DNA from 4 places in the Arthrobacter sp. UNCCL28 genome. Region 2 is predicted to be linked to each of the others. Evidence: riboswitches for the same ligand, from Rfam matches in the RefSeq annotation. Region 2 holds a riboswitch; each other region holds the start of a gene.
What was found. Region 2 has a riboswitch for S-adenosylmethionine ahead of BLQ01_RS03545 (aminotransferase class V-fold PLP-dependent enzyme). Riboswitches for the same ligand answer to the same signal wherever they lie in the genome.
Positions count from the first base shown of each region.

Region 1: linked by a shared signal. The riboswitch ahead of BLQ01_RS08280 (hypothetical protein) and the one ahead of BLQ01_RS03545 (aminotransferase class V-fold PLP-dependent enzyme) in region 2 are both predicted to bind S-adenosylmethionine.
Region 3: linked by a shared signal. The riboswitch ahead of BLQ01_RS13875 (DUF1737 domain-containing protein) and the one ahead of BLQ01_RS03545 (aminotransferase class V-fold PLP-dependent enzyme) in region 2 are both predicted to bind S-adenosylmethionine.
Region 4: linked by a shared signal. The riboswitch ahead of BLQ01_RS06355 (homoserine O-acetyltransferase MetX) and the one ahead of BLQ01_RS03545 (aminotransferase class V-fold PLP-dependent enzyme) in region 2 are both predicted to bind S-adenosylmethionine.

Region 1 covers NZ_FMWE01000002.1:814,763-821,978, forward strand. The annotation lists gene BLQ01_RS08275 (sodium:solute symporter family protein) at 160-1,695, shown strand; SAM riboswitch class IV at 1,969-2,088, shown strand; gene BLQ01_RS08280 (hypothetical protein) at 2,105-2,422, shown strand; gene BLQ01_RS08285 (hypothetical protein) at 2,419-2,610, opposite strand; gene BLQ01_RS08290 (VIT1/CCC1 transporter family protein) at 2,840-4,003, shown strand; gene BLQ01_RS08295 (matrixin family metalloprotease) at 4,166-4,978, shown strand; gene BLQ01_RS08300 (matrixin family metalloprotease) at 5,087-6,031, shown strand; gene BLQ01_RS08305 (LOG family protein) at 6,039-7,178, opposite strand.
Region 2 covers NZ_FMWE01000001.1:785,140-792,355, reverse strand. The annotation lists gene BLQ01_RS03555 (ribosome small subunit-dependent GTPase A) at 1-159, shown strand, start outside; gene hisN (histidinol-phosphatase) at 214-1,026, shown strand; SAM riboswitch class IV at 1,209-1,322, shown strand; gene BLQ01_RS03545 (aminotransferase class V-fold PLP-dependent enzyme) at 1,354-2,763, shown strand; gene BLQ01_RS03540 (class I SAM-dependent methyltransferase) at 2,967-3,791, shown strand; gene BLQ01_RS03535 (metal-dependent transcriptional regulator) at 3,801-4,514, shown strand; gene BLQ01_RS03530 (MFS transporter) at 4,565-6,013, opposite strand; gene BLQ01_RS03525 (hypothetical protein) at 6,051-6,425, shown strand; gene BLQ01_RS03520 (S1C family serine protease) at 6,434-7,216, opposite strand, start outside.
Region 3 covers NZ_FMWE01000004.1:327,220-334,435, forward strand. The annotation lists gene BLQ01_RS13865 (aromatic amino acid ammonia-lyase) at 1-796, opposite strand, end outside; gene BLQ01_RS13870 (NtaA/DmoA family FMN-dependent monooxygenase) at 796-2,124, opposite strand; SAM riboswitch class IV at 2,290-2,402, shown strand; gene BLQ01_RS13875 (DUF1737 domain-containing protein) at 2,416-2,682, shown strand; gene BLQ01_RS13880 (rhodanese-like domain-containing protein) at 2,679-3,089, shown strand; gene BLQ01_RS13885 (O-succinylhomoserine sulfhydrylase) at 3,090-4,298, shown strand; gene BLQ01_RS13890 (glutamate--cysteine ligase 2) at 4,396-5,592, opposite strand; gene BLQ01_RS13895 (UDP-N-acetylglucosamine 1-carboxyvinyltransferase) at 5,639-7,162, opposite strand.
Region 4 covers NZ_FMWE01000002.1:358,596-365,811, forward strand. The annotation lists gene BLQ01_RS06340 (SGNH/GDSL hydrolase family protein) at 1-581, shown strand, start outside; gene BLQ01_RS06345 (winged helix DNA-binding domain-containing protein) at 656-1,819, shown strand; gene BLQ01_RS06350 (hypothetical protein) at 1,914-2,396, shown strand; gene BLQ01_RS06355 (homoserine O-acetyltransferase MetX) at 2,433-3,554, opposite strand; SAM riboswitch class IV at 3,570-3,686, opposite strand; gene BLQ01_RS06360 (bifunctional o-acetylhomoserine/o-acetylserine sulfhydrylase) at 3,872-5,212, opposite strand; gene BLQ01_RS06365 (VOC family protein) at 5,415-6,053, shown strand; gene BLQ01_RS06370 (CPBP family intramembrane glutamic endopeptidase) at 6,196-6,969, opposite strand; gene BLQ01_RS06375 (histidine phosphatase family protein) at 6,993-7,216, shown strand, end outside.

The DNA of each region.
Region 1 (7,216 bases), on a different contig from region 2:
CTGTTACTCCGATCACAACATATCCTCAGAGGCAACAAGTGTTGTCTGTGAGGCACACAACACCTCCCCAATCTCCAATCGTCAGCACAGAGACTTCGACGCTTCGCAGGAGTATCGTCGAAAACCCCAACCTCCGTGCATCAGCTCCAAGGACCGTTCATGGAATCTTCGGCTATTAACATCGCAATCGTGGTGGTGTACCTGCTTGCCATGCTGGCATTCGGCTGGTGGGGCAAGTCCCGCACCAAGAACAACAGCGACTTCCTGGTGGCCGGCCGCCGCCTGGGCCCCTTCCTTTACACAGGAACCATGGCCGCAGTGGTCCTCGGTGGCGCATCCACCGTGGGCGGCGTAGGCCTCGGCTACAAGTTCGGCATCTCCGGCATGTGGCTGGTCGTAGCCATTGGCTCGGGCGTCCTGCTGCTCAGCCTGCTGTTCGCCGGCACCATCCAGCGCCTGAAGATCTACACGGTCTCCCAGATGCTGAGCCTGCGCTACGGCAGCAGGGCAACACAGACCTCCGGCATCGTCATGCTGGCCTACACACTCATGCTCTGCGCAACCTCCACCGGCGCCTACGCCACCATCTTCGTGGTCCTCTTCGATTGGGAACGCTGGCTGGCGATCGCAGTCGGCGGCGCGATCGTCCTGGTCTACTCCACCATCGGCGGCATGTGGTCCATTACCCTGGCCGACCAAGTGCAGTTCATCATCAAGACCGTAGGCATCTTCTTCCTCATGCTCCCGTTCGTCATGAACGCAGCCGGTGGCATGGATGGCATCCGTTCACGGCTTGAGGACAGCTTCTTCCAGATCGACGGCATCGGCACCCAGACCATCATCACGTACTTTGTGGTCTACACCCTGGGCCTGCTGATCGGCCAGGACATCTGGCAGCGTGTGTTCACTGCCAAGACCCCCACCGTTGCACGCTGGGGCGGCGCCACCGCCGGTGTTTACTGCATCCTCTACGGCATCGCAGGTGCACTGATCGGCCTGGCTGCCCGTGTAGCCCTCCCGGATATCGACGTCGCAAACCTCGGCAAGGACGTTGTCTACGCAGAGGTTGCAACGCACATCCTGCCCGTCGGTATCGGCGGCCTGGTGATGGCAGCAGCTGTTGCCGCCATGATGTCCACCGCTTCCGGAGCGTTGATTGCAGCAGCAACGGTTGCACGCGCCGACGTAGTTCCGTTCGTGGCCAGCTGGTTCGGCAAGACCATCAACACCGATGACAGCGAGAACCCCGAGCACGACGTCAAGGCCAACCGCTACTGGGTCCTTGGACTCGGTGTTGTGGCCGTACTGATCTCCATGGCCGCACAGGACGTGGTGGTTGCCCTCACCATCGCTTACGACATCCTGGTCGGCGGCCTCCTCGTGGCAATCCTCGGCGGCCTGGTGTGGAAGCGCGGTACGGGCATCGCCGCCGCGTGGTCCATGGCAGTTGGCTCGGTGCTGACGCTTGCCCTGCTGATCCTCTTCGCCGTCGGTATCATTCCGAGTGCGGACGGCGTCTACGCCAACGAGCCGATCTACTACGGTCTCGCCGCCTCGTTCATCGCCTACGTGGTGATTTCGCTGCTCACCCCGCCCACCGACCCCGCAGTCCGTGAGGCCTGGGACAAGCGCGTTGCCGGGGCCGTCTCTGAGGAACTTCCCCCTGAGGCCCACCCGGTCAGCAGCCACAAGTAGGACCCCACGCAATACCCCAACAACAAAGTTCGACGGCGGCGCCTCCCCTTTTCGGGGAAGCGCCGCCGTTGTTTTTCCCCGGGGAAGAGGGCGTTGCGTGGCCCGCTTTGCTCCCTAAAACCTCGCCAAAGCCCGCAGAGCAGGCCTCACAACGGGAAGGAAGAGGGCGTTGGGTGGCCCGCTTTGCTCCCTAAAACCTCGCCAAAGCCCGCAAAGCAGGCCTCACAACGGGAAGGAGGGAGGGGTGGGTGCTGTGCGGTAGGGTTGTCCCAGCTTCAAGAGATGTGGTGCCAAGCTCCGACTGGCCACACACCAACCCCATGTTCACGGGTGGTTCGGATGAGGAAGCGGCCCGTCCCGGACCAGAGACAACCGAGCGGGCAAGAGCACTCCCCCAAGGAGAAGTCCCTTGCCGTACCAAGGCGCTACCACCCCGGCCGACTCATCAGACCCGGCAATTTCCAAGCCCACGGCCCCCGTTGCCTCGACGGTCGCGGTGATTCCCGCCGTCGATCTCTTCCTCGGCACGGTGACGATCGTGGCAAAAGCCGGAACGGCGAAGTTCCGCCATCCCCAACCGCACCTGATCGCGGGGGCGTTGGCCCGGGCCGTCAGGCCCACCCGCTGGTGCGGGCCGACCAGGACCCTCACGGTGACTGTTGCCGCCGTCGGCCAACGGGCGGGTGCGCAGCAGCACTACACCCTCACCGACCAGGACCCGTCCTAGATCTCCTCGTCTTCCTCACGGAATTCTTCAGACTCGTCCAGGGGAACCACGCGTTCGTCGTCCTCCGGGGCGTCTACTTCCTCTACCCAGGGCTCGTCCACTGGCTGATCTTCGGCGTAATCGTAGGCCGGGTCGGACTCAATGGTGGTCCGTTCCGGGTGGTTGGCGTGTGATTCGGTGGTGTCCATGGTGCAACCTCCGTCTCGCGGGCCGCTCAAAGCCCTGGTGACCGTGTGCGGGGTGGGCCCCGCCCCTGTCCTTCCATCTGAGCACCGGCGCAGGCGAGGGTCAAGGGCCCAAAATTACGGTGCGCCGAACATTCCGATTGAGGAATACCGGCCAAAAAACCGCGCAAATACGCGGTACAGTGGGGCGTGCAATGGGGCCGCAACTACCCCACCCAGCACAGGAGAAAAAGTGCAAAAGCACCAGGAATCCCACGGTTCGTCGAGCCCCGCTCCGGACCCCGCCCCCGAAACAGCAGACCCCGGCAACGCCTCGCAGCATCCCACGTCCTCGGACATCCGCCGCTGGCGGCAGTACCTGGCCGACGAGCGGGCCGAAGCCGCCGTCTACCGCGAACTCGCCCAGCGACGCGATGGAGAAGAGCGCCAAATCCTGCTGGCTCTGGCAGAGGCCGAAGGCCGCCACGAGGCCCACTGGCTCAAGCTCCTGGGCGAGCACGCCGGAATGCCCAAGGCAGCATCTGCCCGGAGCCAGTTCCTGGGCTTCCTGGCCCGCAACTTCGGATCAGTCTTCGTACTCGCCCTGGCCCAGCGCGCAGAGGGCCGCTCCCCTTACGGCACCGAACCCGCAGCAACTCCTGCCATGGTGGCTGACGAGCAGATCCACGAGGAAGTTGTCCGTGGCCTGGCAACGCGTGGACGGAACAGGCTCTCCGGAACTTTCCGGGCCGCGGTCTTCGGTGCCAACGACGGTTTGGTGAGCAACCTTTCGCTGGTCATGGGCATGGCCGCAACAGGTGTGCCCAGTCCCGTGGTGCTGATGAGCGGAGTGGCAGGCCTATTGGCTGGCGCGTTGTCCATGGGCGCCGGGGAGTACGTCTCGGTCCGCTCCCAGCGCGAACTACTCAACGCTACGTTGCCAACGCAAGCCACCCTCACGGCCGCACCGTCCCTGGACATCGAGCACAACGAATTGGTCCTGGTCTACCTAGCCCGCGGAATGACGCGTGAGGCCGCAGAGCACCGGGCCGCGGAGCGCATGGGCTTGTTCAGCTGCGATTGCGATCCCAGCCTTTCCTTGCAGCCTGAGAAGCCTGCCACCGATGAGCACGAATCCGTTGGCTCGGCGTGGGGCGCGGCAATGTCCAGTTTCTGCTTCTTCGCCTCCGGCGCCATCGTTCCCATCCTGCCTTTCATTTTTGGGATGACCGGCTTCGCCGCCTTGGTAGTGGCCGGCGCTTTGGTGGGCGTCGCGCTTCTGGCGACCGGCGCCGTCGTGGGCTTGCTGTCCGGAACCTCGCCGCTGAGCCGCGGCCTGCGCCAGCTCGCGATCGGGTTGGGAGCAGCTGCCGCCACCTACGGGCTGGGCCTGGTGTTCGGCGCCACCATCGTCTAGTTTGGACGGCTCCCCCCGCAGCCCGTAATGTTGGTTCGTCCTCCGCGCTGCCCCGCGTGACCAGGGCGTGAGGAATGGAGAACCGTGGACTCAGAGCGGGAAACGCGTGCGCCCAGACACCGGCGTGCCGGTACAGTGTGGCGCATTCTGCGGGGTGTGCTCATGGCCGCAGTTGCCGCTGTAGTGGCAGTGCTGGTCAGCGGCTACTTGCATGGCGACCCACGGATCACGGCCCTTTTCCCGGGTTTGAGCGTCCCTGGAGCAGCGCCGGGCGCGCAAAAACAGGCCGCGCCCGCACGCGCGGAAGACGCCCCGCCTCCCGGGTTGGAGGAGGCGGACGCCCCGCTGGCCCCGCCGGCGCAGCCCGCCACCACCAACAGTTCATATAAGTTCCTGGCCACCAACGACGACGGCACTCCGGTGGGGTACTCGCCCTGCCGGCCGTTGCACTACGTGGTGAACAACGCCTCCGCACCGGAGGGCTCCGATGCCCTGTTGGAGACGGCGATCGCCAATGTCTCCGCCGCTTCCGGGATCCGGTTCGTCAACGACGGCACCACCGACGAGTTGCCGGTAGACCGCCGGGAGCCTTATCAACCGGCCAAATACGGCGATCGTTGGGCTCCCCTGCTGATTTCGTGGACCACCCCTGAAGCGGCACCGGCGTTGGCGGACAAGGTCATTGGTACCGGCGGCAGCACCATGTATTCGCTCAACAAAGGACCCAAAAGCTACATCACGGGCAGCCTGGAGCTGGACACACCCCAGGTCTCCGAACTCCTCGCCAGCCCTGAAGGAGCCGACTACGTTCTGGCGGTCATGCAGCACGAATTGGGGCACGTCATGGGATTGGACCACGTTGATGACCCGGTCCAATTGATGTATCCCGAGATCGGCGCCCCTGACGGTCTTGCCGCGGGCGACCTGACCGGCTTGCACCTCCTTGCCTCAGCACCCTGCCGCAAGGACATCTGAGAGCCGGTTCCCTGGCCATGGACTCCCGGCCCGTCCGGACCTATGCTGGCGATTACGGCCGACGGCGGCGCCCCATCTCCCGTCGCAGCCTCCAGGTCAGGGGGTTCCATGGAACCTTACGGGTCGCCCCAGTGGCAGGACCCCGATCCCCGCCGCCCGCATGATCCCCCGAACGGTCCCCTGAACAGCCTCCATCACTACGCCCCGGAGCCCACGCCTCCCATCAAGCACAGCAGCATCGCGGCCATCCTGTTCTTCCTGGGCATCCTCGGCCTGGTATGTGCCGGGGCCTATTTCAGCGGCGACCTCCAGCGGTTCCTGTACGGCTCCTCCGCGACGCAGAGCCAGGCGCCCCGGCCCGGGCTGGTTCCATTCGGGCAACGCCAGGACCCTGTGCCAGGTTTGGAAGAGGCAGATGCACCGCTGGGAACCCCGGCGCCCGTGAACCGGACCAGCACTTCCTACAAGTTCCTCGCCGTGAAAGAGGACGGCACTCCCCTGGCGTATTCCCCCTGCAGGCCCATCCATTACGTGGTGAACTCGGACCTGGCCGATCCCTCCTGGCAGCTGTTGGTGGAAGAGGCCATCCGGCAGGCCAGCGTGGCCACGGGTTTGAAATTCATCTATGACGGTCCCTCTTCAGAGGTCCCCTCCACCAACAGGCAGGGGTACCAGCCGGCCAGATACGGTGACCGGTGGGCGCCCGTCCTGATCGCCTGGAGCACGCCGGAGCAAGTACCCCGCCTGACCGGCCAAACCGTGGGCCTGGGTGGGAGCTCCTCGATTGGATTGAGCAACGGGTACAAGGCCTATGTCACTGGCACTGTTTCCCTTGACGCGCCGCAGTTCGCCGGCATCGTGGACACCTCCGAGGGGAAGGAGATCGGTGTAGCGGTGATCATGCATGAGCTGGGACATCTGGTGGGCCTTGACCACGTGGACGATCCCCGCCAACTGATGTTTGACCAGGCGTCCTGGGTGCGGCAATACGCTGCCGGCGACAGGACCGGCCTGGCCCAGCTCGGCTCAGGTCCGTGCAGCAAGGACTTCTAGGCGCACCTCATGCCGCGCCGGCCACCACTGCGAGCGCATCCTCCACGGTGTCCACCAGGAAGATCTTCTCCGCCATGGGTTTTCCCGCGGCAAGGCTCTGCAGCATGGGCCATGCGGGCAGTGTCCGCTCCCAGTGTTCGCGGCCCACCAACACCATGGGACTGATGGTTTGGGGCGCTCCGTAGTAGTTCTCGCAGGCATCCTGGAAAATCTCCTGCACCGTTCCGGCGGCACCGGGAAGGAAGACAGTCCCTCCGGTGCACAGCTCCAGCAGTATGGCTTCCCGGACGGCGTTGGCAAAGTATTTGGCAATGTGCGTGGCGAACAGGTTTGGTGGCTCGTGTCCGTAGAACCAGGTGGGAATGCCCAGCGTGGGCGCACCGTCGGGATGGCGTTCGACGACGGCGGCCGCCAGCCGCGCCCAGGCCGTCACCGAGGGCCTGAACCCGGGGACTTCGGCGAGGGTTTCGAGCTCGGCCGCAGCATCGGCGTCGGAGATCCGGCTCAAGTAGGCGCCCAGGTTGGCTGCCTCCATGGCCCCGGGTCCCCCGCCGGTGGCGACCCCAAACCCTGCCTGGGCGAGCAAGCGGCCCAGCCTGGCGGCGTCGGCGAATTCGCTGGTGCCGCGCTGGGCGGCGTGTCCGCCCATGACGCCCACTACTTTGGTCCCGGCGAGGGCTCCGGTGTCCAGGAGTTCGTCCAGGGCGTCGCCGATTGCGTGGTCGTGCAGGGCAGCGGCGAGGGTGGCGTCCAGGTTTCCCCGTTGCCCGGGAATGATGCTCCACTGGTAGACCCGGGCGTCCAGGGTGGATTCATACTCTGTGGAGGAGATGTCCGGGTAGAGTTCCGCTGCTGTGTACAGGCCGTTGCGGTAGGGGTTGAAAGGCACACCAGCCAGCTTGGGGAAGATGAGCGCTCCGCGTCGCCGCAGGCTCTCTTCCACGCCGTCGTCGAAGGTACATCCCAGGAAGATCGCGCCTTGGGCGTCCAAGGTCTTAAGCTCCTTGGCGTGGCCCCTCAGGTCCAGTGACTGTGCATGCCAGCCGCTCATGGACCCGGCTCCCCCGGCGACCAGGTTCTCGAAGTGGACCAAGCTTTCTACATCCAGTGTCCGCGGGCTCGGGTTCAGGGGTCCGGTGCGATTCATGGTTTCAGCGTAGTATCGGCCGGGCATGACGCCGGCTT
Region 2 (7,216 bases):
CACGATGCCACCGCCATCAACTGTGGACTGGATTCATGGGTGAACGAGGGCCATGCCGGACCGTCGGGTGTGGCGCGGTTGGCTTCGCTGCGCCGGCTGCTGGGTGCGGACCCACGGTTGGAAGCAAAAGAGACCAAGGAACTGGGCACCGTCAACTGATCGTTTGGGGCTTCACCTCCCCCCGCAGCGAATGTTTCAGGATAGTTTGGTGGCATGACCCATCCCGTTTCCACCTACAACGATGACCTGCGCCTTGCCCACGTCCTCGCTGATTCCGTCGATGCCCAAACCATGGATCGCTTCAAGGCTTTGGACCTCAAGATCGAAACCAAGCCCGACCTCACCCCTGTCACTGACGCTGACAAAGCGGCCGAGGAAGCCATCCGGGGTCAACTCTCGCGTTCGCGTCCCCGCGATGCAGTCCTGGGTGAGGAATTTGGCAGCACCGGACATGGCTCGCGCCGTTGGATCATTGATCCCATCGATGGCACCAAGAACTTTGTCCGGGGTGTACCGGTGTGGGCTACGTTGATCGCGTTGGTTGATGAGGGAGAACCGGTTGTGGGTGTTGTCAGCGCCCCCGCCTTGGGCAAGCGCTGGTGGGCCGCCAAGGACATGGGTGCCTACATGGGCCGGTCCCTGGCTGCGGCCACGCGGTTGAAGGTCTCCAACGTCACCCAGCTCTCCGATGCCTCGTTGTCGTACTCGAGCCTGTCCGGTTGGAAGGAACGCGGCAACCTGGACGAGTTCCTTGGACTGACGGAGGACGTCTGGCGAACCCGCGCCTACGGTGACTTTTGGTCCTACTGCCTCGTCGCCGAGGGTGCCGTGGACATCGCCTGCGAGCCCGAACTGAACCTCTACGACATGGCGGCCCTCGTCCCGATCGTGACTGAGGCCGGTGGCCGCTTTACCTCCCTTGAAGGCGAGGACGGCCCTTTCGGCGGCAACGCACTGGCGACCAATTCAATCCTGCACTCAGAGGTACTCAAGCGTCTCAACCCAGGTTTGGACGATCTCCTCTAGTTCCAGTCCGCTGGCAACGTTTAGGTCCTTTCAGCGAATATTCGACGGCGGATGCCCCCTTTGGTGGGCGTCTGCCGTTTTTTCTTCGCCAAAGATCCGTTTTACAAGCCTGACGTAACAAAGTGCTTAACATTGCGCAGCGACTTTGGAGGGCCGCTGGAGGTGCCCTAACCTTTTTTACAGGTCACGAGTGCCAGTGCTAAACCCCGGTTTGCTGGCCGGCAACCCTCCATTCGCGGTGGGGTGCCCCGGGTGACGACCCGGCCGGTCCGGAACGGATGCGGCAAGCGCGGATCCCCTATGGGGGTCCCTCTTGAATGAGGTCCCATGAGTACTGTCACGTTCGATGCCAACGCCATTCCTTCCTTTGTCGAAGAAGCCCCGTCACCGGCAGCTGCTGCAATCCGCCCGCTCGCCGCGGTCACAGGCGCCGAGCTGCAGGCCCCGCTGATCCAAGGCGGCCACGTTCGTTACGCCAACCTGGACTATGGAGCATCGGCTCCGGCACTGACCATCGTCTCGGCATATCTCAACGAGGTCCTGCCTTACTACGCCAGCGTGCACCGCGGCGCTGGGTATGCTTCACAGATCAGTACCTCGGTCTATGAGAACTCGCGGAACATCGTGCGCGACTTCGTGGGTGGGCGCCCGGACGATTCCGTCATTTTTACACGGAACACCACCGATTCCCTGAACCTTTTGGCCGACTGCCTTCCGCAGACCGATGGCCGGTTCTCCGGCGAAGTCCTCTACCTGGACATTGAACACCACGCCAACCTGCTCCCCTGGCAAGGCGTCCCGCACCGCAGCGTGGTCGCGGCCTCCACGCTGGCCGCGACGCTGGACAAGCTCCGCGCCGAGTTGGCGCAGGGCGGGGTCAGCCTCCTCGCAGTCACCGGTGCCTCGAACGTCACCGGTGAGATCCTCCCGATAGCCGAACTCGCTTCTCTGGCACATGAGTACGGCGCCAGGATCGTGGTGGATGCAGCCCAGCTGGCGCCCCACCGCAGGATCAACATCACCGAAGCCGACGTCGACTACATCGTTTTCTCGGGCCACAAGTTGTACGCGCCCTTCGGTGCCGGTGTAGTGGTGGGCCGTCCGGACTGGCTCGACGCCGGCACCCCGCACCTGGCCGGTGGAGGCGCCGTCCGTGAAGCCCGACTGGACTCCGTCAGTTGGGCCACCGGACCCGCCCGTCACGAGGGCGGCTCCCCCAACGTGCTCGGCGCCGCAACCCTTGCACGGGCGACGCAGGTCCTCGCCGGACTGGACCAGGAGGCCTGGCACTCCCACGAGGCCGCCATCCGCTCCTACCTGGTGGACGGTCTTGAGGCCATTGACGGAGTGACGGTCCACCGGATCTTCTCCGACTCCGTGGACACCATTGGCGTCGTCAACTTCTCCGTGGAAGGATTCGACGCCGGTTTGGTCGCCGCTTATCTGGCCGCCGAGCACGGCGTTGGCCTCCGGGACGGCCGCTTCTGCGCCCACCCGTTGCTCAAGCGCCTGGGCCTTCCCTCGGGATCCCTGCGTGCAAGCTTTGGCGTTGGCTCCCGGTTGGAGGACGCCACAAGGCTGCTGGCGGGCATCGAGAGCCTTAAGGACAACGGACTTGGCTGGGACTACGTGGTGGACGAAGGCCGCTGGGTACCTGCCAATGACCACCGGACCTACCCGGAGTGGGCTCCCAATACTCCTGGCACAGCAGGCGCCGCTCCCTGCACCGTGGACTAAAGCGTCCTCGCCGACCAAGTCATCACCGTCGACTACAGCGCCACCGCGGACCAAGACATCACCGCCGACTAAGACATCACCGTGGGGCAAGCCGCTCCATCGGGACCGGTGGGCTTCCCGGACGCGAGGCATCAGATCGTGTCCGCTGCGGTAAATTCGTAGGGTACCTTTTTGGCGAGCCTGTGAAGGAGTCTTTGGTGGCGATACGTTCTACGGCTGCCTCGAACGGGCGGCCCGCCATTCCCGCACCGGCCGGACCACGTGGACCCAAGCTTCATGCCCACCGCCGCCATGAATTCGGCCAAAGCTTCCAGGATGGCGGAGAGCACTACGACCGCGTACGGCCCGGGTATCCCCTGGACTCCGTCGAGTGGCTGGTTCCCGAAGGAGCCGGGACAGCCGCAGACATCGGAGCGGGGACGGGCAAGTTCACGGCACTGCTCGTGGAGCGCGGACTGGACGTTGCCGCCGTCGATCCTTCCACCGACATGCTGGACCAGCTGCGGAAGTCCCACCCCAACGTCGTCGCGTTGGAGGGAACTGCCGAGTCAACCGGACTGGCGGACTCAGCATTCGACGTCGTCAGTGTCGCCCAGGCCTGGCACTGGTGCGAACCGCTCGCAGCGAGTACGGAAATTGCCCGGATCCTGAGGCCGCATGGAATGTTGGGCCTGATCTGGAACCAGTTGGATACCGAGGTCCCCTGGGTTCATCGGCTCTCGCGCATCATGCATGCAGGCGATGTCCACAAGCCTGGCTTCCGGCCAGTCGTCGGCCCGGAGTTCACCGGCCTGGAAAGTCACTTCACCTGGTGGGAGGACGCCTTGACGCCGAACGACATCATGGAGTTGACCAAATCCCGGAGCTACTACCTCCGGGCCAACGATGCCACCAGGGCCAAAGTGATGGGGAACCTGGAATGGTACCTCTACGAGCACCTCGGATACGTGGCCGAAGAGACCATCAAGGTGCCGTACGTGACCCAGACGTGGCGTGCATCCAGGAACTCCGGACCCCTTCCACGGTAGGCTTGGGATGTGAAGACCAGTACGCCCTCCTCCTCGATCGAGGACTACGTCAAGGTCATCTACTCCTATACGGAGTGGCAAGACAAGCCGATTACCTCCTCCCAGCTTGCCCAGCGCCTTGGTGTGGCCAATTCGTCCGTGTCCGAAATGGTCCGGAAGCTCAAGGACCAGGGCCTGGTGGACCACCAACCGTACAGTGCCATCCGCCTGACCCCTGCCGGCATGCGGCTTGCACTGGCCATGGTGCGCCGCCACCGCCTCATCGAGACCTACCTGGTGGAAGAACTCGGGTACAGCTGGGACGAGGTCCATGACGAAGCCGAGATGCTGGAGCATGCGGTTTCGGACACCTTCATTGAGCGCATGTCCGCCAAATTGGGCCATCCCGTCCGGGATCCGCACGGAGATCCCATCCCGTCGGCAGACGGTTCGGTTGATCTTCCGCACGCTTACCGCATGATCGAGCTCGACCAAGGCCATTCGGGCCGTATCACCCGGATCAGCGATGAGAACCCTGAACTCCTCAGGTACCTCGCTGCCGAAGACATTGCACTGGACGCCCCGGTCGAAGTGATGGGACGCAAACCGTTCGGGGGTGCCTTGGTGGTGCGGATCGGATCCGGGGTCAAGGGCCGTGAATTCGATCTCGCCGACGAAGTGGCCTCGGCGCTGTGGGTTCAAAGCGCCGGGGTTCACGAAGGCTGCGTCCTCCAGGGCCGCTGACCCGAGCATGGCCTGACACTGGCGTGGCCCGACCCGGGCACTCCGGAAGGTCAGTCGCGCTGCCCGGCCGCTTCGTCGTCGTCGGGTGCTGCCACCGGTTCCCCCTCATCAGCGGGCGCGGTGACCCTGGCAGGGTTTCGAATTCCGACGGCGGACGCCACCGCCCCGGTCAGGAACAGTGCCGCTGTGACCAACAGCGCGTTGTACAAGCCCTCCCGGCTGAAGACCGGTCCTACTATCAGCCCGGCAAAGGCGATGGTGATCAACCCGGCGATGCGGGCTACCGCGTTATTTACTGCCGAACCTATGCCCGCTTCCGCCGGCGGGACTGCACCAAGGATCGCGGCCGTCAGCGGCGCCACCAGGGTGGCCAGGCCAAGTCCGAAAACGATCTGCCCGGGCAGTACCTGGGTCCAGTAGTTCAAAGGCTCCTGGATGGACAGGGACATCAGGAAACCCACACCACACAGCAAAGGTCCTGCTGTCATGAACCAACGGGGACCGTACTTGCCGGCCAGTCCGCCAAAATAGGATGCCCCGATCATCAGGATGACCGTGCCCGGGAGCAGCGCCATCCCCGCAACCGTAGCGGCCATTCCTCCTACCTGCTGAAGGTAGATACCCAGCACAAAGAACCCCAGCGAAATTCCGCCGTAGATGGCAAGCGTTGCAAGGTTGCCCCAGCCAAAATTGCGGATCGCGAACAACCTTAGCGGCAGCATCGGCTCATCTGTCCTGGCTTCATGGAACAGGAACAAGGCCATGGCCACGATGCCTACAGCCAGGGGTACCCACACCTGGGCACTGCCCCAACCCATCCGGCCTTGCTCGATAAACGCAAACACCGGACCACCAAGGCCCACCATGGCCAGGAAGGCCCCGAGGTAGTCGATGCGTTTGCTCTTGTCCCTCGCTGCATCGGATGCTCGGAGGCCGGCAAGCATGGGCCAGATCGCAATGGCGGGGATGACATTGATGAAGAAGATGACGCGCCAGGAAAGAAGGTCCACCGCCATTCCGCCAATCAAGGGGCCGACTATGGCTGCCGCGCTGGTCCATCCGGACCACTGGCCGATTGCTTTGGATTGGGCAGGCCCGGAGAAAGAGGTGATGATCATGGCCAACGAGCTTGGAACCAACAGGGCGCCGGCAATTCCCTGGAGTGCCCTTGAAACCACAAGGACTTCGCCCGTCCAGGCCAGGCCGCACAAAACAGAGGTCGCAGCAAAGCCTGCAAGCCCCCATTCCAGTATTCGCGCCCTGCCGAAATGATCGGACAAGGAGCCCGCCACCAGGATCAGGGCGCCCAATGTCAGGAGGTAAGCGTCCACCACCCATTGCTGGATAACCAGGCCGCCGCCCAGTTCCCGCCCGATGGCAGGCAGTGCGAGATTCACCACAAATCCGTCAAGGATTGCGATGAAGGACGCCACGATAGCTACCGCCAACACGCGCTTTTGTAGCGGCGTACTGGGTAGCAAGGCCGCTGCGTCAGTCATGAGCACAGCCTACGCCCGGTAAGTCCCGTATCGTTGAATGGTGATTAGCAGACGTGATGCCGCATTGGCCCTTGATATTTCGATGGAAATGGCCCAACGCCACGGTATTCCGTCCCGGCTCTCCGAGGCCGAGTTGCGCGATATGCAGGACAATCCGCCGGCTTGGCTGGTGCAGTCCAGGGCCAACCGCACCGGTAAACGCCCTGTCTGGGTCCATCTGACCTGTGCTGTTTGCTGTTATTCGGAGGCCATCCGCCCCAAGAAGTGGTGGCCGGACTTTTCCTTCGTGTACTGCGGTACCCACCGGAACAGTGACCTCCCCAAGCTCTTCCTGGGCGAAGTGCGCAGCGAATATGAAGGTGTCGGCAGCCGTTTTGTGGGCGTCGTTGATGTTCCGGAGAGCAAAGCCTAGCCTGCCGCTTATTGCTGCTGTTCCATCTCCGACGGCACCGCCAGGAGTTCAAGGGCCCGGCCCTCCCTGAGGACCGTCAACGGGAACGGTTCCCCGATCGCTTCGTCGAAAAGCAGTTTCTGCAGGCTCTCTGCACTCGATACTGCCCGCCCCTTGGCGCGGAGCACTACGTCTCCGGGCTGGAGTCCAGAGATCTCGGCCGGCGACCCCGGAAGCACCTCCACTACGCGCAACCCCTCCTTTTGCCCGGTCCGGACCACGGCACTGGCGTCCAGCGGGATGGGAGTACTCACCAACCCCAAGTACGCACGATGCACCCGGCCATCCCTCAGCAAGGATTCGATGATCCGCCTGGTGGTGGTATTGATGGGGACCGCCAAGCCGAGTCCCAGTCCTGCCACGGCGGTGTTGATGCCGACGATGCGTCCGTGCGTATCCGCCAACGCTCCCCCGGAGTTCCCCGGGTTAAGGGCGGCGTCGGTTTGGATAACATCTTCTATGACCCGCCGGTGTTCGCCTGCCCGGACGGGAATGGACCTGCCCAGGCCGCTGACCACGCCGGCAGTCACCGAGCCCGCCAAACCAAGCGGGTTGCCCACGGCAATCACCAACTGGCCCACCCGCAAGGTTTCGGCGTTGCCTAAAACTGCCGGTGGCGGCGTGGATTTCAGGCCGCGGATGACAGCGAGGTCGGACAACGGATCGGCGCCCACCAACTCCACGTCGGAGTGCTTGCCGTCGGCGAACACAGCCCTGCCGCTCCGGATGCCGGACACAACATGGGCGTTGGT
Region 3 (7,216 bases), on a different contig from region 2:
CCGCCGAATCACCCTGGCCGTTTACCGCCTTGGCCGCTTGGATGGCCGACGAGAACGGACTGAGGTTCCCGCCGCCGTCGTACCTGGCGATGGTCTCCAGCGAGAGGGAAAGCGCGACGTCGGCCAGGCGGGCCAAATATTGCAACCGCACCAGGGCGAGGGTTCCGACGCCCACGGAGTAGGCGTTGGCGCTGACCAAGGCGAGCGCTTCGCCGGGCGCGAGGACCAGTGGCTGCAGGCCGGCGTCGGCGAGCGCTTTGGCACCGGGGATCAAAGTGCCGTCGGCGTCGAAGGCTTGGCCCTCACCAATGGCAACGGCTGCGACGGCGGCCAGCTGGGTGAGGTCCGAGGAACCCACCGAGCCTTCGCGCGGGATGGCGGGAAGGACTCCACGGTTCAGCATCTCCCCATAGAAAGCGGCTGTCTCCGGGCGCACGCCGGAACCTCCCCGGCTGAACCCGATGAGCCGGGCCAGGATCACAGCGCGGGCAGCGGGACGGTCCAGATAGGAGCCCACGCCGCTGTTGTGATACCTGACGACTTGGATTTGATACGCCAGCAGTGACTTCTCCTCCACAGCGGTATCCCTGCCGGATCCAAGCAAAGTGTTGAGCCCGTAAACCCGCTGTCCGGCGGCCGCCGCATGCTCCAGAACATCCCGTGAGCGGGTCATCAGAGTCAACGCATCTTGATTGAGTTTCACGTGGAACGAGGACTCAGCGGCCGTCAGGGCAACACTCCGCGCGGAAATCGGCGTCATCCCCAGATGAAGGGTGCGGGGCTCAACAGAGGCCATCAAAAGTCCAGGAGGTTCTGCCGGAACCCACCATTGCCGTAACTCTTCCTCAACAGGCCACGGCGCCGCAGTTCGGGAGTGAGTTTATCCAGCACGCCATGGACCGTCACCGGATCCACAAAACCGGAAAAGAGGAACCCGTCGCCGCCCACCTCGGAGCCGGTGGACTCAAGGTAGTCGGCAATCTGGCCCACCGTGCCGATGATCGAATCCCCTGCCCCGCCGCTCCGGGCCTGCAGGATCTCACGCAAAGTGGAACCGGGAGGCGCCGCCTTGGCGAAGTGTTCCAAGGTCCCCTGGTTGCTGTTGGTACTCAGTTCCGGCAGTGGAGCATCGAGGTCGAATTGTTTGAAGTCGATCACCGAAAGATACGAAATGGAGTTGAGCTGGCTGTCGATGTCCCGCTGGGTGAGCTCGCGGCGCTGGGCCCGCAAGTCCTCAGCCTCGGCGGTAGAGCCAACCACGGTGGGCTTCAGGACGAAAAGTACCTTGACGTCGTCGGGGTTCCTGCCTGCCTTGGCGGCCTCGGCACGGATGGAGTCCCGGTAGGCCTTCATACCGTCAACGCCGCGGGCCAAGGCAATGGCTACGTCGGCATGGCCACCTGCGAACGCTTTCCCCCGCGGTGACGCCCCGGCCTGCACCAACACGGGTTCTTCAGGCAAAGGCGCCGTGTTCAGGGGACCGCGTACCTTGAAGAAGTCGCCGTGGTGGTTGATCGGATGCACTTTGCTGTGGTCCGCGAACATGCCGGCTTCCACATCCTCAACCACAGCGCCAGGTTCCCAACTCCGCCAGAGCCGCCTGACGACGTCGACGAATTCCTCCGCCTTTTCATACCGGAGGTCGTGTTCTATCTGCTGGTCCAGCCCGTAGTTCTGCGCGGCGAGGTCGCTGCCGGACGTCACCACGTTCCAGCCCAGCTGCCCTTCCGAGAAGTGTTGCAGCGTGGCCAGGAGCCGGGCAGCTGTGAAGGGCGGATAAAAGGACGCGCTGACCGTCGGGACGATCCCCAGGTGCTCGGTGGCGGACAGAAGATACGGGACCAGCGCCAGGGGATCATGCTTGGGTGCGAAGGAGGCATGAGCCAGGGAGACCTCCGCCGATCCGCCGTACGTGTCCGGCACGGTGAGGGAATCCTCAATGATGAAGAGGTCCAAACCGGATTGTTCGAACGCCCGGACGGCCTCTTGGTACAGGGCGGGTTTCTTCCAGTCGTAGCCCAGGCCGTAGCCCGGCGTCCCCCACCCCTGGACACCGAATCCGTGGCCTACAAACCATCCAAAGTGCAGCATGGGCTTGAGTGTAGAACTGCTCTGTCCGTTCACCGCGACCTGATTTCATGCGAAGTTACAGGGGGTCGTACTGGGTCAATTATGCTCCCGGGACGTCACATTTGGTGAGGTCCCGGGAGGCCTCCGATTACGCAACATGACGACCGGAGAACAGCACGCAAGTGCGGCCCAAGGCCGGTCGATGTTACGTTTTTCTTGAGTAATGAGTACCAGCGCAAAGCCCTGACTTGCTGGTCGGCAACCCTCTCTCCGGCGGGGTGCCTCAGGTGACTACTCGGCGTATCGACAAATTCGAACTGCAAGCGTGACTGAGGAGCACCAGCAATGCCTGAACCCACTGAAGAAAAACTCTCCTACCGCCTGATTACAGGCCCGGACAACCGTGAATTTTGTGAGCGTATCCATAGCGCACTCGCCGAGGGCTATGTGCTCCATGGCAGCCCGGCAGCAACGTTCAACGGCACCACCGTCATTGTTGCCCAAGCAATTGTCCTTCCCGCCGCGATCGCCAACGCTGACGCAGCCGTGGCCAACGCAGTGGACCAGCTTGAGAACTACGACGACGAAGAAGCATTCGAGGGCCACGCATGAGCTACGCAGGTGACCTGACCCCACAGGACGCGTGGGCCAAGCTTGAACAAGGCGCCATCCTGGTGGATGTCCGCACCGAGGGCGAATGGGCCCACATCGGCATCCCGGACACCAAAGCCACGGAGAACGATCCCCTCTTCATCCAGTGGAACCTCGCCGGCGGCATCCCTAATTCCCGCTTCATCGAGGACCTGCAGCAGCAGGCACCCGAGGACGAAGCCGTGGAGCTCGTCTTCATCTGCCGCTCCGGCCAGCGCTCCATCTCCGCTGCGATCGCCGCGACGCAAGCCGGCTTCACTGCCTACAACGTCCTTGAAGGCTTTGAAGGCGAACCGGACCGCTACGGCGAGCGCACCGTAAACGGCTGGAAAAACCGCGGCCTGCCGACGAACCTGGGGACCGAGTAAGTGACATTCAATCCCGACGCCGCCGGCTGGAGCCCTGACACCCAGGCCGTTCGCGGTGGTCTTGACCGCACCAATTTCCAGGAAACGTCCGAGCCGGTTTTCCTGAACTCCGGCTTTGTCTATGAGTCAGCCGCTGCGGCCGAACGTGCCTTCACCGGCGAGGACGAACGCTTCGTCTACTCCCGCTACGGCAACCCGTCCGTGGCCACCTTCCAGGAGCGGCTGCGGCTGCTCGAAGGAACCGAGGCATGCTTTGCGACGGCGTCCGGCATGTCCGCGGTGTTCACCGCCTTGGGTGCCTTGCTGGCTGCCGGCGACCGCGTGGTGGCCGCCCGTTCCTTGTTCGGTTCCTGCTTTGTGATCCTCAATGAGATCCTGCCCCGTTGGGGCGTGGAGACGGTATTCGTGGATGGCCCGGATCTGGACCAATGGCGTGAAGCCCTCTCGGAGCCGACCACCGCCGTCTTCTTCGAGTCGCCGTCCAACCCCATGCAGGAAATCGTGGACATCGCGGCCGTCAGCGAACTGGCGCATGCCGCCGGGGCGACCGTCGTCGTCGACAATGTCTTCGCCACTCCCCTGCTGCAGCGCTGCGGTGAGCTGGGCGCGGACGTGATTGTGTACTCCGGGACCAAGCACATCGACGGCCAGGGCCGTGTTCTGGGCGGCGCGATCCTGGGGACCAAGGAGTTCATCGACGGCCCGGTCAAGCAGCTAATGCGGCACACCGGCCCGTCGCTGTCCGCGTTCAATGCCTGGGTGCTGACCAAGGGTTTGGAGACCATCGGCCTGCGGGTAAACCACAGCTCGGCATCGGCTTTGAAGATCGCAGAGTGGCTTGAGCAGCAACCCGCCATCAGCTGGGTCAAATACCCGCTGCTGAAGTCCCACCCGCAGTACGAGCTTGCCGCGAAACAGATGAAGGCCGGCGGTACGGTGCTGACGTTCGAGTTGTCGCCTTCGGCCGGACGCTCAGCCAAGGAGGCTGCGTTCGCCTTGCTCGATGGGCTGCGCGTGGTGGACATTTCCAACAACCTCGGTGACTCCAAGTCACTCATCACCCACCCGGCCACCACCACCCACCGGGCCATGGGACCGGAGGGCCGGGCCGCGATCGGCCTCAGCGACGGCGTGGTCCGTTTGTCGGTCGGCCTGGAAGACGTGGACGACCTCATCCTGGACCTGGAGAAGGCCCTCAAGCAGGTCTGATCCTGCAGCCGGGGAAGCATCCTTCCCACCGTGCCGGAGCAGTCAACGCTGCCGGCACGGTGGCGAAGTCCACGGAAGACCGGGGAAACCTGCGGACCTAGGGCCGCCTGACCCTGGCCAGCGTCGGCGCGGGCTCCTTGTGCGCGTCGGCAGAGGTTCCGCGGACCGTCACCTTCGCTGCATGCCCGACGACGGCGGCCAAGGCTTCCGCGGTAGGCGGACTACCCGCCTGGCTCTGACCGCCGTGCCTCCTGTTGGTAAAGCGCACCGCCGCTTCCCGCTGCTCGTGGGCGCCATTGCCTCGATCCAGCAACTCCTGGATGCCGGCCTTGACCAGTTCCAATTCGCCCTGGTCATCCAGGACCGGGCTCACATAATCCACCAACGCCCACACCACTTCCGCTGCCGGACGTGGCCGGAAATCACCGAAATCCAGGAGATCTCCGCGCAGCCCGGCATTGCTGGCCTGCCAACTTGCCATCCGCAGGAGTGCCGTGGGCACCGGGGTGGGCTCAACGCCGTCGAGCATTTCCAGGGAAGCCGTCTCCACCAATGCCCGCACCAGCACCGCAATCAAGGCCGCGTCCTCGGCGCGGAGGCAGACGTCGGCTACCCGGACCTCCACGGTGGGATGGTTGCGGGAGATGCGGGCATCGAAGTAGATCATGCCTTCATCCAGGATCACGCCCGTATCCAGCAGCCGCTTCACAAGGCGTCGATACGCGGTAAGGGAGCCGAAAAGAGCGGAGGGTCCAGAGGTGGGCCAACGGTTCCATGCCTGCGTGCGATAGCTGTCGAACCCCGTGGGGAGTCCCCGCCAGTAGGGCGAGTTGGCGGAGAGCGCCGTGAGCACCGCGAGTTTGTCGCGGATGTGGTCCAGTACCACCACGCCCTCCTCCGGCGACTCCACGGAGGTGTGGACGTGGAATCCGCACGTCAATTGCTCAGTGGCGGTAATACCAAAGCGGTCCAGCATGGCGGCATACCGGGGATCCGGGGTGGTGTGGGTGTTCGAATCCAGTGGAGAAGTAGCGATCGCAGCAACCTGTGCGCCGTGCCGGCGGGCCGCCTCATTGGCCATGACCCTGCCACGGCGGATCTGGTGCCGGAGTTCGGCGTAGCTGTGGCAGGGCCGGGTTTGGGTCTCGATCTGCTCGAGCTTGAGCTCGGGACTGAGCCCGGTCGCAGTGGCAGGCTGGTCGTGGGTGGCCAGCAGCGCATCGGCCAAGGCCAAGGGTTCGCCCGTCACAGGATGGACGATGAGCAGCTCTTCCTCAACCCCGAACGTCCGCATGCTCCATTCTGCGTCAGGCGGCCTGCGGAGGACAGTGGCGTGGAGCCTAGTCCTGGAAGTACTCGATCTTGGCGCCGATGGTGTTCAACCGCTCTGCCAGATCCTCGTAGCCGCGCTCGATCACGTAGATGTTGCGGAGCTCGGACGTGCCACGGGCAGCAAGCATTGCCAGGAGCAAGCACGCGGCAGGACGCAGGGCCGGCGGGCAGCCGATCTCCGCGGCACGCCACTTGGTGGGTCCATTGACGTAGATCCGGTGCGGGTCAAGCAACTGCACCTGGGCGCCCAGCTTATTGAGCTCCGTCAGGTAGATCGCACGGTTTTCGTAGACCCAGTCGTGGATCATGGTCTGGCCTTCGGCGTTGCCTGCGATGACTGCGAAGAACGGCAGGTTGTCGATGTTCAGGCCGGGGAACGGCATGGGGTGGATCTTGTCCTGGGGAGCGCGGAGCTCGGATGGCTTGGTAGTCACGTCCACCAGGCGGGTCCGGCCGTTGCGTGCCATGTACTCCCCGGAGATTTCGAGGTTCTGGCCCATCTGCTCCAAGGTGGCGAGCTCGATTTCCATGAACTCGATGGGGACACGGCGGATGGTGACCTCGGAGTTGGTGACAATCCCGGCGGTGATCAGGCTCATTGCCTCGATGGGGTCTTCGGAGGGGAAGTACTCGATTTCCACATCGATGGCGGAACGGCCGGTGATCTTCAGCGTGGTGGTTCCCACACCCTGGATCTCCACGCCGAGTCCCTGCAAGTAGAAGCAGAGGTCCTGGACCATGTAATTGGGGCTCGCGTTCCGGATGACCGTGGTGCCCTCGCGGTGTGCGGCGGCCATGATGGCGTTCTCGGTCACGGTGTCGCCACGTTCGGTGAGGACGAAGGAACGGTCGTGTCCATCAGCGGGCGGCGCAGTCACGGAATAGAACCCGGACTTCGCTTCGACGTCGAGCCCGAACTGGCGCAGCGCCTGCATGTGCGGCTCCACTGTGCGGGTTCCGAGGTCGCAGCCACCGGCGTAGGGGAGCAGGTATTCGCTGGTCTCGTCCAAGAGCGGACCAAGCAGCATGATGACGCTGCGGGTACGGCGGGCAGCGTCCACATCCATGGAACCCAGGTCCAGGACGTCGGGCCTGCGGATGCGGAGGTCGCTTCCGTTGAGCCACGTGCATTCGACGCCGATGGACATCAGGACTTCAACAATCCTGTTGACTTCCTCGATCCGGGCCAAACGGCGCAACGTGGTGGTGCCGCGGTTGATCAGGCTGGCGCACAGAAGGGCCACGCCTGCATTCTTGCTGCTGTTGACATCCACTTCTCCGGAAAGGGTCCTGCCGCCCTCAACCCGGAGGTGGGTCATCTGGGGCTTGCCCACTTTGACGATTGATCGGCCGAAGATGGCCTCGAGCCGCTCGATCATCCGAAGGCTGAGATTCTGTTTGCCTTGCTCCATCCGGGCGATTGCGCTCTGGCTGGTTCCAAGCTCGGTAGCCAACTGCCCCTGCGTCCACCCTTTTTCGCCGCGGGCGTTACGGAGCAGAAGGCCTACGTGTTCAGCGGTAGGTTGCGTCATATCCAAGAAATATCACAGGTGAGCTAGAACTGGAGCATAAAACGCCGTTTGAGC
Region 4 (7,216 bases), on a different contig from region 2:
TGGAACTGCAGCCTGACCTGGTATCCATCTCCGCAGGCGGCAACGACCTCATCCGGCCAGGCGGCGACCCCGATCTTCTGGCCGAAAAACTCGATGCCGCAGTAGGTGAGTTGAGCTCCGGAGGCGCTGCGGTGGTGCTTTTCAACGGTCCGGACACGGCATCCTCCGTCCTCGGACGCATTCGCGGCAAGGTTGCCATCTACAACGAGAACCTCCGGACAGTGGCCGCGCGCCACGACGCCATCATCGCTGACATGTGGTCACTGAGGCAGCTGGCAGACCCGCAAATGTGGGACCCGGACCGCTTGCACTTCTCTCCCCTGGGCCACCACACGATCGCCATGATGGTCCTGGACGCCCTGAACGTCCAGCACACCCTCGAACCGCTGCTGCCCAAGCCCCTGCCGCCCCGCACGTGGCGGGAGGCCCGTTCTTCGGACCTCGTTTGGGCCCGCGAGTACTTTGTCCCCTGGGTTATCCGAAGACTGCGGCACCAGTCCTCCGGTGACGGCATCAGCCCCAAACGTCCGACGCCGGGTCCCGTCTTCGGTTCCAGCGGCACCGTGCTGCCACGACGCTAGGTTGACGTCCTGGTGCTGGTAATCCGGAGTCATGGTGGCTGCAGTTCCCGTAGCTTCAGATTCGTGTGGGCTCGATGACCGACAGCGCGTTGATGTTTGCCGAAAGCGTCCGGCTCCTGCGGCTGCGTCGGCAAGGATTGCGGGCTCCTTCGTCCGCGGATGCCGGGGATGTGGTCCGCAACCTGCTTGCAGTGCAGTCCCAGGAATTTCCGTATGCGCGGTGGACCCTTGCCCAAAGGACCACGGCTTCCACCACCGTCAATGACGTGGAAAGGGCCGTTGCAGAGGGAACCATCCTTAGGACGCACATCCTCCGGCCCACCTGGCATTTTGTGCACCGGGACGACCTCGGCTGGCTCATGGGACTCTCTGCGGACCGGCTCCATCAGGGAAACAAAGGCATGTACCGCCAAACAGGGGCTGACGCGGAATCGACCGCCCTCAGTGGCCGGATCCTGGCTTCGGCGGTTGCCGACGGCGCCCACAAGACCCGGGAAGAGCTGGGCGGGATACTGGAAAAAGCCGGTCTCCCCGGCAAAGGCCTGGGGTTCATTTACCACCTCATGCACGCCGAGATCAGCCGCATCCTGGTGAGCGGCTCCCCCATCCGCTCTGCCGGTGGCGCGCTGAAGCAGACGTATGCCCTCTTCGAGGAACGCGTGCCCGGCTTCGTTCGTGCGCCCCTGACAGGCGAGGACCGCGAAAAGGCCTTGGGCGGGTTGGCGCTTCGGTACTACACCAGCCGTGGACCCGCCACCATCAAGGACTGCGCCGTCTGGTCCGGGCTCACCATGAAAGATGTGAAGCTGGGCATCGAGGTCGCGGATACGTTGTCCCCCGGCGCCCTTGCCACGGTCACCCAGGACGGCCTGGGGTTTTACCTGGCCCGGGAAGATGTCAGTGAGCTCACCGATCCCGCGTGCTCGTCGCCGCCTGACGAAGCAGAACTACCCCGTGTTGACCTCATCCAGTGCTACGACGAATACGTCATGGGCTACTCACAGTCCAGGCACTACCTGGGCGGGACAGCGCCATACTTCCCCGAGGACAATGGACCTATGCACGTAGTCCTGCTGGAGGGCAGGTTGGCTGGATGGTGGCGGCACGGCTTTTCAGGGGGTGCCTGCCAAGTGGAGGCCCGGATGAACCGGGCGACAACCGCGGCGGAGCAGGAGGCCTTAGAGGCCGAAGTGGAAAGGTACGGCCGGTTCCTGGGCATGGAAGCCACGCTCGTGTGAAAGTGCCAGCGCCTCCGGACTGCTCGGTTCCCTTGGGCAAAGTCCATGCTGGATGGCAGGACTAAGCTGGAAGGAGACCTAGGAGGCCTGCACTGTGAACAATCTGATCTTCTGGATCATCGTCTGCTCGTGGCTGATTCCGCTCGGGATCCGCATGTACAACCGCTCCCGAGGCCGCCGGATCCAGCAAGGAACGTTCCGCGACCCCGGCTACCCACCGCAGAACCTGCCCGGTCCGGGCTACCCACCGCAGCAGAACTACCCCGGCCAGCCCTACCCCGCGGAAAGTCACCCGCAGCAGAACTACCCCGGCCAGCCGTACCCACCGGAAAGTTACCCGCAGCGGAACTACCCCGGCCATCCGTCCGAGCCGACCGTCATCCGCCCGGCGGAGACGTCACCGCAGTCCGGGTCGCCGTCGAGCACTTCATCCCCCGCGCCGTTTCCGTCAACCGGCGGATCGGAGCCGCAAGGCTACCGTGCCCGCAAATTGGCTGAGCTGGACGCGAAGTTCAGCAACGGAGAGATCGCCATGGAGGATTACATGAAGCAGCGCGGCGAGATCATGAACGGCTGAGGCTTACGGCCGACCCAGCCCGCGGCAGCCGGCAGCTCAGGCGAAGAAGGCTTCCCGAAGCTGCGGAGCGAGCTGCCCAATCTCCGTGAGGAAACCGTCGTGGCCGATCGGTGCCTCAATAACGTGGACCGGAACCCTACCAGGGAGCGCGGCTGCCAACTCCTGGGATTGAGCGGGAAAATACAGCCTGTCGCTATCGACCGCGGCCACGAAAAACTTCGCCGTGGTCCGCGACAAAGCTGACTCCAGGGATCCCCGGCCGCGTGCGACGTCGTGGGACATCAGGGCTTCTGTGATGGCGATGTAGCTGTTGGCATCAAAGCGGTGGACGAGCTTTGTCCCCTGGTGGTCCAGGTAGCTTTCCACCTGATACCTGCCACGCTCACCGAGCACCGCGGCGGCCAGGGGTGTCTCCTGGTGCTGGGCTTCCCGGCCGAAGCGGAAATCCAGTTCCAGCGCCGAGCGGTAAGTGATGTGGGCGATTCGCCGGGCCAAGGCCAGCCCGTGTTCAGGGGCCTTGCCTGCGTAGTAGTCGCCGTTGTTGAAGTTGGGGTCCTGGCGGATGGCCAGTGTTTGGGCCTGCGCGAAGGCGATCTGCTCGGCCGTGCTGTAGGCGCCTACGGAAATCACGGCGCAGCGTTTGACGCGTTCCGGGTAGGTCACAGCCCATTCCAGGGCGCGGGCACCGCCCATGGATCCACCCAGGACGGCGTGCCAGGAGTCGATTCCCAAGGCATCGGCGAGGCGCCCTTCTGCCACTGTGCTGTCGCGCAAGGTGACCAACGGAAACCGGGAGCCCCAGGGGCGGCCATCGGGTGCCTCCGACGACGGTCCCGTGCTTCCGTAGCAGCCGCCCACGATGTTGATGGAGACCACGAAGAACCTGTTGGTATCGATGGTGGCTCCGGGGCCCACCAATTGCTCCCACCAGCCTTCCTCGTCCGTGGCTCCCCGTGCCACGTGGGTGCTGCCCGTGAGGGCGTGCTGGATCAGGACGGCGTTGGAGGCATCTGCATTCAACTGGCCCCAGGTCTCGTAAGCCAGGACGACGTCGGGAAGGAACCCGCCGGCTTCAAGTTCCAACGGCCCGATGCCGGCGTACTTGACGGTTCCGTCTTCTTCTCCGGATTTTGGAAGGGCTGTAGCAGTAATGGTCATTCCTTTGACACCTTAACCTCGCGCTTGCCCGTCGCCTTGCGTGCGAACAGGCCAGGTCTTCACCCGGGGCACCCCACCGCGGAGGAGGGTTGCCGGCCAGCAAGCCGGGGCTGTGTGCTGGCACTCATGACCTAATACGAAGAGTCTAGGAAATGCAGGGCGGTTCTGGCGAAGAATGTGACAACAGTGTGACGGTTTTGGGCAGCTTCGTTCACCGATCACCGCCGTGGGATGCCGTCCGGCGAATAATCGACGGCCCGGACGGCATCCCCTTGGTTGAGGCGGCTACAGCCGCCTGACAGCCTTCAGCGGAGGGTTCAGGCTCCCTTGGCAGCCCGGAATCCGGCCTCGAGGTCTGCGATGATGTCATCCACGTGCTCGATGCCCACCGACAAACGCACCAACCCCGGGTTCACGCCCGCGGCGACCTGCTGCTCCACGGTCAACTGGCTGTGCGTGGTGGAGGCCGGGTGGATGACCAGGGATCGGACATCGCCGATGTTGGCAACATGCGAGTGCAGTTCCAGCGCGTCCACGAATCGCTTACCGGCTTCAACGCCGCCCTTGATGTTGAACGCCACAATGGCCCCGGTACCCCGGGGACCGTATTTGCGGCCGCGGTCATACCACGGGCTGGACGGCAGGCCCGCATAGGCCACCGATTCGACGTCGTCGTGGGCTTCCAGCCACTCGGCCACCTTGCTGGCGTTGGCTACATGGCGCTCCACCCGCAGGCTCAGCGTCTCAAGGCCTTGGGCAATCAGGAAGGCATTGAACGGTGAAACAGCTGAGCCGAGATCGCGGAGCAACTGGACGCGGGCCTTCAGGACGTAGGAGAGGTTGGCGCCCAATGCTCCGTCCTTGCCCAGGTCCCTCGCGTAGACAAGGCCGTTGTAGCTGGGGTCCGGGGTGTTGAAGCCCGGGTAGCGCTCCGGGTCCTTACCGAAATCGAAGTTGCCGGAATCGACAATCACGCCGGCAATGGCAGAACCGTGGCCGCCGAGATACTTGGTGGCGGAGTGGACCACGACGTCGGCGCCCCATTCAATGGGACGGATGAGGTAGGGCGTGGACAGCGTGTTGTCTACGATCAGTGGCACGCCGGCTTCGTGGGCAGTCCGGGCAACTCCCTCGATGTCCAGGACGTCCTGGCGCGGATTCGACACCACCTCGCCAAAGAAGAGCTTGGTGTTCGGCTGCACGGCATCGCGCCACTGGTCCAGGTTGTCCGGGTCCTGGACGAACGTCACCGAGATGCCGAACTTCTTCAGGGTGTGGGCCAGCAGGTTGTAGGTGCCGCCGTACAAGCTGGGGCTTGCAACGATGTGGTCTCCGGCCTCGGCGATGTTGAGGATGGCGAAGGTCTCCGCAGCCTGGCCCGAGCTCAGCAGGAGCGCACCCAAACCGCCTTCGAGGCTTGCGATCCTCTGTTCCACCGCATCCTGGGTGGGGTTGCCGATCCTGGTGTAGATGGGTGCGAGCTCAGCCAGGGCAAAGCGGTTGGCTGCGCTCTCGGCGCTGGGGAACACGAAGGACGTGGTCTGGTAGATCGGCAGCGCCCTTGCTCCCGTTGCGGAGTCGGGCTCCTGGCCTGCGTGGATCTGGCGGGTTTCGAAAGACCATCCTTGGGACATGGAGTTCTCCTGTTCGTGGCGCATGGGTTCTGTGGAAACGTGCTGCATGTGAGCTGGGCCCCAGTCTAGGAAGTGTCCGGAGCCTAAGACAGCTTTGTGACGCCGGTGGAATCTTTCGGTCTTTCAGCGTCTCTCCATGACGCCGCCCGTTAGCACTTATACACATCCCACCTTAGTTAGGCTTGACTTAGCTGAGACCCCGATCACAAAGTGCCAAGATGAAGCCATGCGCATGGATCACGTCTCTTACGCCTGTGAACGAGATGGCCTTTTGGCCACTACCGAACGAATTTCCGCGGCACTGGGAGTGGACGCTGTCCGGGGCGGAGTGCACCCGCGCTTCGGTACCCGGAACATGATCATTCCCCTTGCGGATAACAAGTACCTGGAAGTGGTGGAGGTCCTGGACCACCCCGCTTCCGACAAAGCACCTTTTGGCCAGGCAGTTCGTGCCCGCTCGGCCGCCGGTGGTGGCTGGATGGGCTGGTGCGTCGCCGTTGACGACCTGGCTCCGTTCGAGGACCGCCTTGGCCGCTCAGCCGTTCCGGGTAACCGCAAGTTCCCTGACGGCCGGGAACTGGTGTGGCAGCAGATCGGCATCCTGGGCTTGATCGCAGATCCCCAGGTCCCGTACTTGCTCAAGTGGGAGGGCGACCCCTCACTGCACCCGTCCAGGATCTACGAGAGCGACGTCAAGATGTCCAGCCTCACCATTGCAGGCTCGGCGGAACGCGTCACGGAATGGCTCGGAGAAGCGGTGGAGAAGCCGCTTGAAGACGTTGCTGTCCAATGGATGGCACCGCATGGCACTCCGGGAATCATGTCCGTAACTTTCGAAACCGCCTCAGGAGCCGTCACCATCTGACAGCCCCCTCCCCCGGGCCAGTCCCGCCGCCGGTCGATCCTGCCCGGAACAAACGTCGGCCTGGAACAAACTTCGGCCGCCATCAGCGGGTGCCAATGACGTCACCCACCGATGGCGGCCGGATACTTTTAACGCGCCCTGCCTACCCCAGCCCGATCGCCTTGCCGAACAAACTGAAGCCGACAAAGGCCACAATGTCCAGCAGGGCATGGGCGATCACCAAGGGCATCACCCGGTTGGTCCTGGTGTAGATCCAGGCGAACACCAGGCCCATCACCACATTGCCGATAAAGGGTCCAAAGCCCTGGTACAGGTGGTAGCTTCCCCGCAGGACGGCGCTGACCACAATGGCCACCGGCGCGCTCCAGCCAAACTTGCCGAAGCGGTCCATGAGGTACCCCACCACGATCACTTCTTCGACGATCCCGTGCCGCACGGCCGAGAGGATGAGTACGGGCACGGTCCACCAGTAGGCGTCCAAGCCGCTGGGGACGATCGCAGTGGTAATGCCCAGGGCCCGGCCGGCAGCATAGAGGCCCAGGGAGGGAATGCCGATCAGCGCAGCAAGTCCCACGCCGTGCAGCAGGTCCTTTCCGGGCCGGGCGAAGTTGAAGCCCAGCCGGGCGAAAGCCCCGCCGGCGCCGCCGTCGCGGTTCCCCTGGCTGTGGGTGGACAGGAAGTAGAACACCAGGGCCACCGGCACGAGGGCGAAGATGATATCCAGTAACTGGTAGGTGAGGTCAAAGTACTCGCGGGTGTTTTGGGACCTGTTCAGGGTGGACGTGGCATCAGCCAAAGGAGCCCGCGTCATCTTGTCCAGGAGTTGCACCACGGAATACACGGCCGACTGGCCCAGTGACAAGCCCAGGACAATCAGCACTTCGGCGCGTAATCGCCGTCGGGAAGCAAGAAGCATGTACCCACCCTATGCTTGGTGGGATGGGCGCCCCAGCGAGAATTTTCATGATCCGGCATGGCCAGTCGGCCGCGAACGCCGACACCACCATCTACAACCGTGTGCCGGACTACCGGATCCCCCTGACGGAGCTCGGCGTGGAGCAGGCACGCGTTGCCGGGGAGGACCTTAGACGCAAGCTCGACGGGCAGCAGGTCTGCGTCTACGTCTCACCGTATTTGAGGGCGTATCAAACCCTGGAGGCGTT